One region of the Lysinibacillus sp. IITD104 genome, then DNA from elsewhere that is predicted to be linked to it. Evidence: predicted binding sites of a transcription regulator. Region 1 holds the regulator's gene; the other holds the start of a gene.
The links. The regulator LexA, encoded in region 1, represses DNA repair genes until DNA is damaged. The targets are predictions, from matches to a motif close to CGAACATATGTTCG.
Positions count from the first base shown of each region.

Region 2: a site for LexA is predicted at 1,111-1,124, ahead of ruvA (Holliday junction branch migration protein RuvA). Genes of this name have one in related genera too.

Region 1 is NZ_JBAHYH020000001.1:3,281,242-3,284,664, forward strand. It holds gene V1L66_RS16805 (recombinase family protein) at 1-665, opposite strand, end outside; gene V1L66_RS16810 (LysM peptidoglycan-binding domain-containing protein) at 662-976, opposite strand; gene lexA (transcriptional repressor LexA) at 1,143-1,760, shown strand; gene V1L66_RS16820 (gamma-glutamyl-gamma-aminobutyrate hydrolase family protein) at 1,866-2,588, opposite strand; gene V1L66_RS16825 (prepilin peptidase) at 2,622-3,374, opposite strand.
Region 2 is NZ_JBAHYH020000001.1:1,458,952-1,462,374, forward strand. It holds gene V1L66_RS07380 (LysM domain-containing protein) at 1-187, shown strand, start outside; gene V1L66_RS07385 (phosphotransferase) at 222-1,055, shown strand; gene ruvA (Holliday junction branch migration protein RuvA) at 1,167-1,787, shown strand; gene ruvB (Holliday junction branch migration DNA helicase RuvB) at 1,806-2,810, shown strand; gene queA (tRNA preQ1(34) S-adenosylmethionine ribosyltransferase-isomerase QueA) at 2,828-3,423, shown strand, end outside.

The DNA.
Region 1 (3,423 bases):
TATTTTCCTGCTAATCTTTCTTGGTGCTCTTGGAAACGACGATGGACAGTCGCCTTACTTACCTCAAAGCCTAACCCTCTAAGCGTTATAGAAATTTCTTCAAAGGTAAATCCACGTTTGCGTAGCTTTACAATTTCATCTACAGGTAGATCTTTACGCTCCTGCCCCTGCGGATTACCTCGGTTCGATAAATTATTTTCAGGACGATAGCCGTTTTCTACAGCACGTCGCATACCTCGTCGTATTTTAGCATTATGAATTCTACGCTGATATTCCTCTACAATCGCTAAAATTTCTAGCAGCATCGTGTCCATTTCATTTAATTGAACTGGGCCAGCATCACGCATAGAAAAAACATCCGTTGCTGATTTTTGTAATAAATGCAATACAGCCATTCTTGCATTGCCTCGTCCTAAACGAGTTTCATCTTGTACAAAAAGGGCATTAATGTTTTTATCTTTTATGAAATCAAGCATTTCTAGTAAGCCTGCACGTTCTACATCATAACCACTATGCTGATCTTTAAACACGCCCTTCACCGCATAGCCTTGCTCCTTAGCATAGCGCAGCAACTCTTCCTGTTGACGCTCTAATGAGGAGCTTTGTGTTTCTTTTTCAGTACTTACGCGACAATAGACAACAGCCGACAGTTGATTATTTATCATTGTTCATTTCTCGCAATTTCGATAGTATTGATGGGACTGGCTTGATCACTCACTACAGGAATTACTAGAGATTTTCCCGCTACAATTTTAATATCTGCTAGTTCATTTTCCGTTTTTACAAGCTTTATCCAATCATCAGTACTCATTTTACCACGATATTGCTCCGCTAACGACCACAAGCTATCCCCATGTTCGATTTGGATTTCTGCGTAACTAACTTTTCCTGGATCAGTAATGTAAAGGTATGCTGCAAATAGTAGGCAAGCTCCTAATAAAATTGAGATATGTGTGTTTTTCTTAAACCATGTCATAATCATTACCCCTTTTTAAGAATGTTTGTTCGGAATGTATGTTCTCATAATAAAGCGAACAAACGTTTTTGTCAAACACTTTTCGAACCTATGTTTGCATACATGTTCGCATTCTGTTATACTATCAAATAAGAAGATTGATTTTAGAAAAAAGAGGTGAGCACTCATGAAAAAAGTTTCGAAAAGACAAGAGGACATTTTAGCTTTCATTAAAGAAGAGGTACGAGCTAAGGGATATCCGCCATCAGTACGTGAAATTGGTGAAGCAGTTGGACTTGCTTCCAGTTCAACTGTTCATGGACATTTAGCTCGATTAGAACAAAAAGGCTTTATTCGTCGAGATCCAACAAAGCCACGCGCAATTGAAATTTTAGAGCCTGAAGAATCCATCCAAAAGCAACAGGTGATCCATGTCCCACTTGTCGGGAAGGTTACAGCTGGTTCTCCAATTACAGCAATTGAAAACATTGAAGAATACTTCCCATTACCCGATACGTACGGCACAAGTGAAGATCAATTGTTCATGCTAGAAATTATGGGAGAATCAATGATTGAAGCCGGAATTTTAGATGGAGATTTAGTCATTGTAAAACAAAAGGCAACAGCTAATAACGGGGATATTGTTGTAGCTATGACAGCTGAGGATGAAGCAACTGTAAAACGCTTCTTTAAAGAGAAAAATCATTTCCGTTTACAGCCTGAAAATTCTTCTATGGAACCTATTATTGTCGATCAAGTTTCTATTTTAGGACAAGTTGTAGGTCTTTACAGACGGGTACATTAACTATTAAAACAGGTTTTGAGGATTATGTTCCTTCTAAGAGCATGTATCCTCTTTTTTACGCAAAAAAAGAATCCACAGACGATTGGATTCTTTGTACAATGCCCTCTAAGCTTCCTTCTTAAATTTTATGCTAGCTTCAACAAAGGCTGAAAATAGCTTTTGAGCACTCTCATCTCCTGCTATGGCTAGTTCCTCAGGATGCCACTGAACAGCCAAGCAAAATGGCATTTCCTCATGAACTACAGCTTCGATAATACCGTCATTTGATTTTGCCGCTACTTTTAATTTTTCTGCTAATACATTCACCGCTTGATGATGAAATGAATTCACTGCTATCTTCTCTTGTTCAACGATAGTCGCTAATAAATTATCAGCAATAATCTGTACAGTGTGGGTAGCTACAGCTCTACCTGATTGCTGCATATGCTGGAGTAATTTAGTGCTAAAATGATCACTATCAATATCCTGATATAAGGTACCACCTAATGCAACATTTAGTATTTGAATCCCTCGACAAATCCCGAAAATAGGCATCTTTCGTTGGAATGCGGCTTCAATTATTGCTAACTCCACTGTATCTCGCGCGGGATGAATTTTTCCAAGCTTTAATGAAGGCTCAGCCCCGAACAGAAATGGGTGCACGTCATGACCCCCGGATAATAATAAACCATCTGTAAGGGCTAAAATCTGGGCTGCCTCTTCTTCTACTCCAATTGGAATAATCAGTGGAATTCCACCAGCATCAATAATACTTTTGCTGTAAGCAGCATTTAATCGAGAGGATAAATCATCCTCCACAAAGGCTGTAATACCAATAATCGGTTTCACTTGCTTCCCTCCACATTCTTGAAGATTGAACAATTACCAAAAGCCTAAATACCAATTGATTAATAGATCGCCATAGAAATAAACAATGACTGCGGCCAATGCAATAGATGGCCCAAATGGAATGGGTGTTTTTCTCCCTTGTTTGTTCTTCGATAACACGGTAATCCCGACAATCATACCAATCACTGCAGCTAAAAAAAGCGTTAATAGTGTATCAATCGTACCCAGAACGAGACCAATTAAAAAGAATAATTTAATATCGCCTCCACCCATGCCACCATTAGATAGCACAGCAATGATATATAATATGCCAAAACCGACGACAGCACCCACAAGAGAGTCCCACCAAGGTGTTAATGGTGACAGAACTCGTCCAATAGCTAGCAAAGGTAAAAAGAATATTAATACCTTATCAGGAATTAGCATATAGGCCAAGTCTGACACAACGATAATAACTAATAAGGAGATAAAAAAGAACGCTACTATCAATTCTATGCCCCAGCCTAGCTGCCAATAAGCAAAGGCAAATAATACACCTGTCATTAATTCTATGAATGGGTAAACCCAAGAAATTTTATTGCCACAACTCCGACATTTTCCTCCTAAAAATACATAGGACAAAACGGGTACTAAATCAAGCACCGTTAGTCGTCTCTGGCATGTCGGACAATGTGAAGGAGGATGTACAATCGATTCCTTCTGTGGTACACGTAAGCCAACTACATTATAAAAAGAGCCAAAGACAAGTCCAAATAAAAAAATAAAGATCGTATAAGCCATTTCCAATTTCATGTCCTCCTAAACCAATAGGCGCCCATACTAATGATGTATGGGG
Region 2 (3,423 bases), 1.8 Mb from region 1:
TATGAACATGGGTCAATCTTGTGGCTGTGGCACACAACCAATGATGATGCCAAATTGGCAAATGGACCCTTGTCATTGCCCGCCACCACCATGTCCGACACATTGTCCACCACCATGCCCATCAGCAGCAGGTCCTTGGATGTCACCGCATTATTTCCCAGGCGGGATGACGCCTTATCGATGGTGAAAAAGCGTATATTGTAGAAGAAGTAAAGCCAAATATTTGGAAATATAAGTATCAATCGAAAAATTATTTTGTCAAACGTGCAAAGCAAGTGGAAATTGCAGAGAAGGTAAAAACCATTCATCGCCAATTAGGACGTATGGAGCCTTCGTTGATCTTACCTTTAGTTCAGAGCGATGATGAGCAGTTAATTGTGCAAATGTGGCAAGAAGGAAGCCACGGTGCTAACTTCGCACATAAAAAAGATCGTAAGGAATCTCTAAGACTATTAATTGCTTTACACGACACACATAAAAAAATTGCTTGGCAGCGAATGCCAGGCTTGCATACCTACTCACAGCTTTTAAAATGGCAAATGCGTCATATGCGTTTTAAAAGTAGAAGAAATGAATTTCGAACATTTTTAACAAAAGAAGAAATTGATCAAATACTGCATTATAGTGATAAATCATTACAATTGATTGCATTGGAAGATGCACCTGAAAAAGAGATTACGCTATTGCATGGGGATGTAGTCCATCATAATTTTTTATGGTGCTCTGATGGACAATTACGTTTAATTGATTTTGATTTAGCACACCTTGGTGAAGCGGATGACGAGTATATTTTATGGTTACATCGTGTGTTGCCTGCTGTAGATTATGATCTTGGAAAGATTTTTGCAGAGTTACCTGAGCTGAAACGACTAGATAAAAGAAAGCTTCATCGCTTGAAATATCCGAATGAGTTATTACGAGAATGGCTGTTTGCTATAGATTTACCACTCGAGCAGCAGCTAGTATTTTTAGATTATTTAGTGCCATTTACAAAACGAGCCCTCACCTATTGGCCAAAACTGTGGTACGATATTGATAGATTTGTCAAGAAATGACCGTCAATTGGCGGTCATTTTTGTCTGCGAACGGCGTTTCGGCGCTACTTTTTGTCGAGCATTCGTTCGCTATATGCTATAATCGAAGACGATGATTGTGAGGGATTATAGATGTATGATTATTTAAAAGGACAAATTACTCGTATTACGCCTGAATTTATTGTGCTAGAACAACAGGGGATTGGTTGGCAACTTAATACGCCCAATCCGTTTGCTTTTCGGACATCTGCCCTTGAACAACAGATATATGTTCATTTGCATGTGCGAGAGGATGCACAAGTTTTATATGGTTTCCCTAATTTAGATCAGCGTGAGTTATTCCGTAAGCTTATTTTAGTGTCGGGTATAGGACCAAAGGGCGCATTAGCTATTTTAGCGACAGGGAATCCACAGCAGGTTATTAGCGCAATTGAACGGGAGGACGAAGCATTTTTAGTGAAGTTCCCCGGAGTTGGTAAAAAAACAGCACGTCAAATGATCCTCGATTTGAAAGGCAAGCTTGGTTCATTATTAGATACATTGGAGTTACCTAGTGCAGAAGATGAGTTACCTTTGTTTGGTGTGAATGCTTATAAACATGAATTAGAAGAAGCCTTACTTGCCTTAATGGCACTTGGCTATTCTGAAAAAGAGCTCGAAAAAATTAAACCACAGCTAGAAGATAACGACAAACTAGAAACGACAGATGCCTTTATGAAACAAGCATTGCAACTACTGCTAAAACTAAAATAAGGAAAGGAGGGAAGGTACATGTCTGAACGTATGATGGCAAGTGAGGCAGGTAGCTATGATGAGCAGTTTGAGTTATCTTTACGTCCTCAAAAATTAGCACAGTATATTGGGCAACATAAAGTAAAGGAAAACTTACAAATATTCATTGAAGCAGCAAAGCTTCGCCAAGAAAGTTTAGATCATGTGTTGTTATACGGACCTCCAGGACTTGGTAAAACGACCTTAGCTGCTGTTATTGCGAATGAGATGAATGTCAACGTACGGATGACAAGTGGCCCTGCGATTGAGCGTCCAGGAGATTTGGCAGCTATTTTAAGTTCACTAGAGCCTGGGGATGTTTTATTTATTGATGAAATTCATCGACTTCCCCGTGCTATTGAAGAAGTATTATATCCAGCAATGGAAGACTTCTGTTTAGATATTGTGGTAGGGAAGGGTCCTGAAGCACGTTCTGTACGACTTGATTTACCTCCCTTTACCCTTGTAGGTGCAACGACAAGAGCGGGTGCCTTATCAGCTCCTCTAAGAGATCGCTTTGGTGTGTTGCTGCGCCTAGAATATTACGATGACCAATCACTTGCTGAAATTGTTGTCAGAAGTGCTCATTTATTTGAGGTGCAAATTGAGCAAGTAGCAGCAATGGAAATGGCGAGACGCTCACGTGGAACCCCCCGTATTGCCAATCGTTTATTGAAACGAGTGCGAGATTATGCACAGGTGCTTGGAGATGGTATGATAACGGAGGGCCTTGCACAGCAAGCATTAGAGCTGCTACAAGTAGATCCTAGAGGGCTTGATCATATTGATCATAAACTTGTAACTAATATGATTGAGCGATTCCGAGGAGGTCCAGTAGGCTTAGATACGCTTGCTGCATCGATTGGTGAGGAACGGGTTACGATAGAAGATGTATACGAGCCTTATTTGATGCAAATTGGCCTTATCCAACGTACACCGAGAGGAAGAGTAGCCACACATTTAGCCTACGAACATTTTGGATATGAGTATCCCCAACAAACATAAAGAAGGAAGTTTTTTTCATGCGTGTAGAAGATTTTGATTTTGAATTACCAGAGGAGCTTATTGCCCAAACACCATTAGTCGATCGTACAGCGAGTCGATTAATGGTCGTAACACCAGGCTCAAATAAAGTGGAGCACCACCATTTTGCCCATGTACTAGAGGAGCTACATGCTGGAGACTGTCTTGTACTAAATGATACAAGAGTCTTACCTGCTCGTTTAATGGGTGTAAAAGAAGAAACTGGTGCACATATAGAAGTATTGCTATTGAAGCAATTGGCTGGTACAGATGAGTGGGAAACACTTGTAAAACCAGCAAAGCGTGTAAAGGTAGGAACAGTCATCACATTTGGAGATGGTTTATTAACAGCTACTTGCACAGGTGAGCTTGAACATGGCGGACGTACATTTGAATTTCAGTATGATGGTATCTTTTATGAAATATTAGAGCAGCTTGGTGAAATGCCATTACCTCCATATATTCGGGAAAAACTAGAGGATAAAGATCGTTATCAAACCGTTTATGCCAAAGAGCGTGGTTCGGCTGCAGCGCCTACAGCAGGACTGCATTTTACAGAGGAGCTATTAGCACAAGTGAAGGCTAAAGGCGTAGA